Regions from separate parts of the Xanthobacter sp. ZOL 2024 genome, predicted to be linked through region 2. Evidence: riboswitches for the same ligand, from Rfam matches in the RefSeq annotation. Region 2 holds a riboswitch; the other holds the start of a gene.
What was found. A riboswitch is a leader RNA that binds a small molecule or an ion and turns the genes downstream of it on or off. The one in region 2 is predicted to bind cobalamin.
Positions count from the first base shown of each region.

Region 1: another riboswitch for cobalamin. It lies ahead of ACU4E7_RS01810 (ribonucleoside-diphosphate reductase subunit alpha); the one in region 2 lies ahead of ACU4E7_RS04640 (DUF4198 domain-containing protein).

Region 1 covers NZ_CM128808.1:349,355-353,764, reverse strand. The annotation lists gene metE (5-methyltetrahydropteroyltriglutamate--homocysteine S-methyltransferase) at 1-1,585, shown strand, start outside; cobalamin riboswitch at 1,664-1,858, shown strand; gene ACU4E7_RS01810 (ribonucleoside-diphosphate reductase subunit alpha) at 1,965-4,410, shown strand, end outside.
Region 2 covers NZ_CM128808.1:948,367-952,776, forward strand. The annotation lists gene ACU4E7_RS04625 (cobyrinate a,c-diamide synthase) at 1-229, shown strand, start outside; gene cobA (uroporphyrinogen-III C-methyltransferase) at 226-960, shown strand; gene cobF (precorrin-6A synthase (deacetylating)) at 953-1,699, shown strand; cobalamin riboswitch at 1,756-1,965, shown strand; gene ACU4E7_RS04640 (DUF4198 domain-containing protein) at 2,122-2,949, shown strand; gene cbiM (cobalt transporter CbiM) at 2,966-3,589, shown strand; gene ACU4E7_RS04650 (cobalt ABC transporter permease) at 3,594-4,205, shown strand; gene cbiQ (cobalt ECF transporter T component CbiQ) at 4,205-4,410, shown strand, end outside.

The DNA.
Region 1 (4,410 bases), 600 kb from region 2:
CGATCTCAAGATCATGCTCACCCCCTATTTCGGCGCCCTCGGCGACAATCTCGACACGGCCCTGGCCTTGCCGGTGGCGGGGCTCCACCTCGATCTTTGTCGCGCGCCGGAGCAGCTTGAACAGGTGGCCGGGCGCGCACCCCTGGGGCTGGTGCTGTCTCTCGGGATCATCGACGGGCGCAACATCTGGCGCGCCGATCTGCCGGCCCAGGTTGAGCGCCTGAAGCCCGTGGTGGCAAAGCGGGGCACCGACCATGTCGAGCTCGCGCCCTCCTGCTCGCTGCTGCATGTGCCCATCGATCTGGAGCAGGAGACCGATCTCGATCCGGACCTGACGTCCTGGCTCGCCTTCTCCGTGCAGAAGATGGACGAGCTGGCGGTGCTGGCGGCGGCCCTGGCCGGACGGGCGGAGGAGGTTCAGCCGGCGCTCGCGGCCTCCGCGTCGGCCGCTGCCGCCCGTCGCACCTCGCCCAAGGTGCACACTGCGGCGGTGGAGGCGCGGGCCGCCGCTGTCACCCCCGCCATGGGCCGCCGCGCCCATCCGTTCGCGGTGCGGGCGGAGGTGCAGCGCCGGCGGTTCGCTCTGCCGGCTTTTCCCACCACCACCATCGGCTCGTTCCCGCAGACCGCCGAGGTGCGGCAGGCGCGAGCGGCCCATGCCAAGGGGGCACTGGACGATGAGGCCTACGCGGCCTTCCTGAAGGCGGAGACGGCCCGCACCATCCGCTGGCAGGAAGAGATCGGCCTCGACGTGCTGGTGCATGGCGAGTTCGAGCGCAACGACATGGTGCAGTATTTCGGCGAGCAGCTCTCCGGCTTCGCTTTCACCAGGCATGGCTGGGTGCAGAGCTACGGCTCGCGCTATGTGCGCCCGCCCATCCTGTTCGGCGATGTCGCGCGCCCGGCGCCCATGACGGTGGCGTGGTGGCGCCATGCCCAGTCCCTCACCGACAAGCCGGTGAAGGGCATGCTCACGGGGCCGGTGACCATCCTCAACTGGTCGTTTGTGCGTGACGACATCCCGCGCAGCGCCGCCTGCCGCCAGATCGCCCTCGCCATCCGCGATGAGGTGCACGATCTGGAGCGGGCCGGCGCCGCCATGATCCAGATCGACGAGGCGGCGTTGCGTGAGGGCCTGCCCCTGCGCCATGGCGAATGGGGCGCCTATCTCGACTGGGCGGTGGCGTGCTTCCGCCTGTGCGCATCGGGCGTCGCGGACGAAACTCAGATCCACACCCACATGTGCTATTCGGAATTCAACGACATCATTGCCGCCATCGCCGCTATGGATGCGGACGTGATCTCCATCGAGACCTCGCGCTCGAAGATGGAGTTGCTGGATGCCTTCAAGACCTACAAATATCCCAACGAGATCGGCCCGGGCGTCTATGACATCCATTCGCCCCGGGTGCCGGGCACCGAGGAGATGGCGGCGCTGATCGGCCTCGCCCGTCAGCGGCTGGATGACGCCCAGATCTGGATCAACCCCGATTGCGGCCTGAAGACCCGCAAATGGGACGAGGTGAAGCCGGCGCTCATCAACATGGTGGCCGCCGCCCGCGCGCTGCGCGCGCTATCGGCCTGAGTCCCGACCCGGCGCGGCGTGGCCCGCGCCGGGTGCTTTTCCGGTCGTCTAAATATTGACATAGGCGGGGATGGTTGGCCTACATTTAGTGGTCACGGTCCCCTGAGTCGAAAGGCCAGGGGCGAAGAGGGAAACCGGTGTGAAGCCGGTGCTGCCCCCGCAACTGTCAGCGGCAAGCCAAGGTCCAATCCTGTCACTGGGCGCAAGCCTGGGAAGACGGACCCGACGCGACGACCCGCGAGCCAGGAGACCTGCCGTGACACCGCAATCGTCCTCGGGCGGGGTGTCCCGGTGGATCGCAGGTCCGGCTCGGGGCGCGTGCGCTTGGCCGCTTTGCGTCCGCTCGGCCTTTGCCCCCAGAGCATGGGGTTTGAGCCGAATGTCCCTCGAAATTCTCTCCGCGCGCCCGCAGTCCGCGCCCCTCGCGCCGCCGCCCGCCCTCCGGGGGGCGGACCCCGCCTATCAGGTGATCCGGCGCAACGGGGCGGTGACGCCGTTCGATCCGGCCAAGATCGCGGTGGCGCTTACCAAGGCGTTCCTGGCGGTGGAAGGCGGCTCGGCCGCAGCCTCGCGCCGGGTGCACGACATCGTTGTCGATCTCACCGCCCAGGTGGTCGCCAACCTGACCCGCCGGGTGGAGGCGGGGCGCACCTTCCATATCGAGGATGTGCAGGACCAGGTGGAACTGGCGCTGATGCGCGGCGAGCACCACAAGGTGGCCCGCGCCTATGTGCTCTATCGCGAGGAACGGGCGCGGGAGCGGGCCGCGGCGCGCGCACCTGTCGCGCAGACGCAGGCTCCGCGCCTTCACATGCGCGCCGCCGATGGAGCCCTCGTGCCGTTCGACGACGCGCGGCTGGATGCGCTGGTGCGCGAGGCCTGCGCCGGCCTCGATGGCACGACGGCAGAACCCATCCTCGCCGAGACGCGGCGCAATCTCTATGACGGCATCTCCCAGGAGGAGTTGGCGCTGGCACCCATTCTCGCCGCCCGCACTCTGATTGAGACCGAGCCCAATTATTCCAAGGTTTCCGCCCGCCTGCTCACCGACACCCTGCGGCGCGAGGCGCTGAGCTTCGTGTTCCACCGGCCGGAGGCGGCGACGCAGACAGAGATGGCGGCGCGCTATGGCGATTATTTCCCCGCCTTCATCGCCGCCGGTGTCGCAGCCGAGCTCCTGGACCCCGAGCTCGCCCGCTTCGACCTGCCGCGCCTTGCCGCCGCGCTGAAGCCGGAGCGGGACCTGCAGTTCGATTATCTCGGGCTCCAGACCCTTTATGATCGCTATTTCCTGCACGTCTCCGGCACCCGCTTCGAGCTGCCGCAGGCCTTCTTCATGCGGGTGGCCATGGGCCTGGCGCTGCGCGAGATCGATCGGGAGGCGCGGGCGATCGAATTCTATGACCTGCTCTCGTCTTTCGATTTCATGGCCTCGACCCCCACTTTGTTCAACGCCGGCACCCTGCGCCCGCAATTGTCCTCCTGCTTCCTCACCACCGTGCCCGATGATCTCGACGGCATCTTCAAGGCCATCCGCGACAATGCGCTGCTCGCCAAATATTCCGGCGGCCTCGGCAATGACTGGACGCCGGTGCGGGGCCTTGGCGCCCACATCAAGGGCACAAATGGCGAAAGCCAAGGGGTGGTGCCGTTCCTGAAGGTGGCCAACGACACGGCCATCGCCGTCAACCAGGGCGGCAAGCGCAAGGGTGCCGTGTGCGCCTATCTCGAAACCTGGCATGTGGACATCGAGGAATTCCTCGACCTGCGCAAGAACACCGGCGACGACCGCCGCCGCACCCATGACATGAACACCGCCAATTGGATCCCGGACCTGTTCATGGAGCGGGTGGAGGCCGGCGCCGATTGGACCCTGTTTTCACCCGATGAAGTGAGCGACCTGCACGACCTCTATGGCGCGCCCTTCAAGGCCGCTTACGAAGCCTATGAGGCGCAGGCGGCGCGGGGCGAGATCAAGGTGTTCCGCACCGTGAAGGCGGTGGAGCTGTGGCGGCGCATGCTCACTCTTCTGTTCGAGACCGGCCATCCCTGGATCACCTTCAAGGATCCCTGCAACCTGCGCTCGCCGCAGCGCCATGTGGGGGTGGTGCATTCCTCGAACCTGTGCACCGAGATCACCCTCAACACCTGTGCCGACGAAGTGGCGGTGTGCAATCTCGGCTCGGTCAATCTCGCCGCGCACGTGGCGGCCGAGGGGCTCGATCTCGAGCGGCTGCGCCGCACCGTCTCCACCGCCATGCGTATGCTGGATAATGTGGTGGACATCAATTTCTACACCATCCCGCAGGCGCGCCGCTCGAACCTGCGCCACCGTCCGGTGGGCCTGGGGCTGATGGGCTATCAGGATGCGCTGGAGAAACTCGGCCTGCCCACCGCCTCGGAGGGGGCGGTGGCGTTCGCCGACACCTCCATGGAGGCGCTGAGCTATTTCGCCATTTCCGCGTCGGTGGACCTTGCCGCCGAGCGCGGGCGCTATGCCTCGTTCGAGGGCTCGTTATGGTCCAAGGGCATCTTGCCCCTGGACAGCCTCGATCTTCTGGCCGAGGCCCGGCGTGGCCATGTGGAACTGGACCACTCCGCGACCCAGGACTGGGCGGCCCTGCGCGCCCGGGTGATCGAGGTGGGCATGCGCAATTCCAATGTGCTGGCCATTGCGCCCACCGCCACCATCTCCAACATCGTTGGCGTCTCCCAATCCATCGAGCCGGCCTATAGTCAGCTTTATGTGAAGGCGAACATGTCCGGCGACTTCACGGTGGTGAACGCCCATCTGGTGCGCGACCTCAAGGCCCGAGGCCTGTGGG
Region 2 (4,410 bases):
CCTGCATCTCGGCTACCGCCGGGCGGAGCTGAGCGCGCCCATGCCCGGGTACGCCGCCGGCGCCACCCTGCGGGGCCACGAATTCCATTATTCCACCATCCTGGACCAGCCCGATGCCCCCCTCGCCCGCGTGGCAGACGCCGATGGCGCGCCGGTGGCCGAGACCGGCTCGCGCCGGGGACAGGTGACGGGAACCTTCTTCCATCTGATCGCACAGGAGCGCCCGTGAGCGGCTTCGTCAGCTTCGTCGGCTCCGGTCCCGGGGACCCGGAGCTTCTCACCCTCAAGGCGGCCGATCGCCTGCGGCAGGCCGATGCCGTACTGTTCGATGACCTCGCCGCCGGCCCCATCCTGGGCCTCGCCCGCCCCGGCGCCGATCTGGTGGGGGTGGGCAAGCGCGCCGGGCGTGCCTCGCCGCGGCAGGACCACGTGAGCCGGCTGCTGGTCGACTATGCCCGCGCCGGCGGCCGCGTGGTGCGCCTCAAATCCGGCGACGGCGGACTGTTCGGTCGGCTGGAGGAAGAGTTGCTGGCGGTGCGCGCTGCGGCCATTGCCTATGAGATCATCCCCGGCGTGCCCTCTCCCTGCGCGGCGGCGGCCGCCTGCGGCATCCCCCTCACCCGTCGGCTCACCGCGCGACGGGTGCAGTTCGTGACCGCTCACGACACCGAGGGACGGCTGCCAAGCGACCTCGATCTCCCGGCGCTGGCCGATCCCAAGGCCTGCACCGTGGTGTTCATGGGCCAGCGCACCTTTCCCGCCCTGGCCGCGGCGCTGCTGGCGCACGGCCTGCCGCCGGATACGCCGGCGCTGCTGGCCGAGGCGGTGGGCACGCCCGAGCAGGCTTTGGCGCGGCTCACCGTGGCGACCCTCGCCGAACGGCTGGCGACGGCGGTGAGCGCCAAGCCGGCGTTGATCATCTATGGCCCGTTGGCGGAAACGGGGGTGGGCTTTGATTGACCTGTGGCTGATCGGCATCGGCACCGGCAACCCGGCCCATGTCACCCTGGAGGCGCAGCAGGCGCTGCGCGCCGCCGCCCTGGTGCTGGTGCCGCGCAAGGGGCCGGACAAGGCCGATCTCGAGACCCTGCGGCACGCCATTCTGAAGGCCAGCGGAAGCACAGCGCCGGTGGCGACCTTCGACATGCCGGTGCGTGACGAGAGCCTGCCCTATCTGGAGCGGGTGCGCCGCTGGCATGACGAGATCGCGACCCTGTGGGCCGACACCATCGCCACCGCGCAGCCGCGCGGGCCCGTGGCCCTGTTGGTGTGGGGCGATCCCGGCCTCTACGACAGCACCCTGCGCATCGCCGCGCGGCTCAGCCCGCCCCCGCGCCTGCGGGTGGTGCCGGGCATTTCCGCCCTCCAGGCCCTCACCGCCGCCCACGCCATTCCCTTCAACACCGTGAACGGCGCGGTGAACGTGACCACCGGCCGCCGTCTGCGCGACTTCGGCTGGCCCGGCGAGGCCGATACGGCGGTGGTGATGCTGGATGGGGCCTGCAGCTTCAGCGCCCTCGATCCCGACGGAGTGGAGATCTGGTGGGGAGCGTTCCTGGGCATGCCGGAACAGGTGCTCGACAAGGGACCGCTGGCTGAGGCCGGCCCCCGCATCATTGCCACCCGCGCCGCCGCCCGAGAACAACACGGCTGGATCATGGACACCTATCTGCTGCGACGGGTGCGGCGGAGCGGGTGAGAAACACGGTGCCGGCTGTGCCTTGACACCACCCAGCCGGGCCAATACCACAGACATCGTGGTGTCCTCGAAAGTGTTTTCTCCCGCTCGGGAAGGACGTGCTGGCGAGGATGAAAAGGGAATTCGGTGCGCCGTTCGCGGCAACTCCGGAGCTGCCCCCGCAACTGTAATTGGCGAGCCCTCACCCCGCGTGTGCCACTGGCGCCTCCAGGCGTCGGGAAGGTCGGGTGGAGGCGGTGACCCAAGAGCCAGGAGACCTGCCACAAACCGCGCGCTCCGGCGCGCGGTCGTTCGTCGGACGCCGGGGTGAGCGTCGTGCGCGAGCGCGCCGGGCTTTTCCTCACGGGCCGGCGTGCGCGCCTCAGATTCCCCGCGTCTCCTGCTCAATCCGGGCCGTTTCGGCTCGTCGGGGAGACATCGCCTTGAACACTTTCACCCGCGCCTGCACCCGCGCCTGGAGTTGCGCCGCAGCCTTGCTGGCCGGCGCCGCCGGCCTCACCGCGCTGGCGCAGCCCGCCCAAGCCCATTTCCAGCTCATCTACACCCCCGAGACGAACCTGGAGAAGCCGCAGGAGGTGCCCTTCCTGCTGGTGTTCTGGCATCCCTTTTCCAACGGTCCGGCCATGGACATGGGCACGCCGGAGCAGTTCTTCGTCAGCCGCAAGGGCAAGACCACGGACCTGCGCGGCACGCTCAAGCCCATCACCTTCAAGGCCGCGCAGAACAGTTCCGCAGGGTTTGAAACCAAGGTGCGAGTGAACGGGCTCGGCGATCACATCTTCGCCCTGGTGCCGGCCCCCTATTACGAAGCCAGCGAAGACAAATACATTCAGCAGATCACCAAGACCTATGTGAACCAGGGCGGCGTGCCGAGCGGATGGGACGAGCCGCTCGGCCTCGCCACCGAGATCGTGCCCCTCAACAAGCCCAATGCCGTCATCGCCGGCTCCACCTTCTCCGGACAGGTGCTGAGCGAAGGCAAGCCGGTGCCGGGCGCGGAGATCGAGGTGGAATACATCGCCGCCACGCCGGATCTCGCCACGCGCGCCTCCGGCCCCGCCAGCGTCGCGCCACCGCCGGGGGGCGCCGTGGTGGTGAAGGCCGATGACAACGGCGTGTTCACCTTCGGCATTCCCCGCGCCGGCACCTGGGGTTTTGCCGCGCTGGGTTCAGGGCCTGCCAGGACGGTGCAGGGCAAGCCCCTCTCCCAGGACGCGGTGCTGTGGATCCAGGCCAACCCGCTCCAGTGACGGCTGCGAGGCTCCCATGCACATTGTCGATGGTGCCCTCTCTCCCCCGGTGCTGATCGGCGGCGCGGCGCTTGCCGTCGCCGGCATCGGCATCGGTCTGCGGCGGATGCCGATGGAGAAGATCCCGGCGGCCGGCGTCCTCAGCGCCACCTTTTTCGTCGCCTCGCTGGTGCACGTGCCGGTGGGCCCGTCCAGCGTCCACCTCATTCTCAACGGTCTGGCCGGGCTGGTGCTCGGCTGGGCCGCCTTTCCGGCGCTGTTCGTCGCGCTGCTGCTGCAGGCGGTGTTCTTCGGCTTCGGCGGGCTGACGGTGCTGGGCGTGAACACGGTGGACATCGCCCTGCCGGCAGTGGCCGTGGGCATGCTGTGCCGCGCCGGCATCGTGCGCTCCTCACCGCGCGGCGCGGCCATCTGGGGCGCGCTGGGCGGCGGGCTCGCCATCGCCCTCACCAGCGTCTGCGTCGCGCTGGCGCTGGCGCTGTCGGGCGAGGCGTTCATTCCCGCGGCCAAGCTGGTGCTGGTGGCGCACATCCCGGTGATGCTCATCGAAGCCGCCATCACGGGCGCTGCGGTCTATCTGGCACAGCGCGTCAAGCCAGAGCTGTTCACCGCCTTCGGCGCCTCCACGGAGCACGGGTGACCCCATGCGCAGAATTGTCACGACACTGCTGCTCACCGCCGCGCTCGCCGCCGGCCCAGCGCTGCCCGCCGCCGCCCACAAGGTGGTGGCCGGGGCCTACGCCGCCGGCGACCAGATTGAAGGCGAAGTCGGTTTTTCCGATGGCTCCATGGCCAACAATGCCCTGGTGGAGGTGCTGGCGGAGGACGGCAGCAAGATCGGCGAGACCCACACCAATCCCGAAGGGGTGTTCACCTTCACGCCCACCCGCAGCGTGGCCCACATCTTCCGCGTGGATCTCGGCGGCGGCCATGTGGCCGAAGTCCGCCTGGATGTGGCCGATCTGCCGGCCGCGCTGCGGGCGCCTGCTGCCGCGAGCGCGCCAACGGGTCCGGCCACAACTCCGGCGGCACCGTCGGCCGCCGTGGCGGATCGCCCTCCGACGCCCGCGCAACAGGCCGCTTTCGCCAGCGCCCTGCGCGACGAGCTGAGGCCGCTCCGGCGGGAAATCATCGCGCTCAAGGAGAAGAACGACTTGCAATCGGTGCTCGGCGGCATCGGCTACATCGTGGGCCTGTTCGGCCTGTGGTTCTTCCTGGCGGCGCGGCGTCAGATGCGCAAGGCCGGCGGCCACTGATGGGCGATCTGGCCCCGGCCGCCGGCCTCCTCGACACGCCGGCCCGCCGCTCCGGCTGGATCCCCCGCCTCGATCCGCGGGTCCGCCTCGTCACCGCCGGAGCGTTCGCGGTGCTGGTGGTCGCCTGTTCGGCGTTCGGCCCCCTGCTCGCGGCGCTGGCCGGCGCCGGGGCCATGATGGTGGCGGCGCATCTGCCCATCGGCCG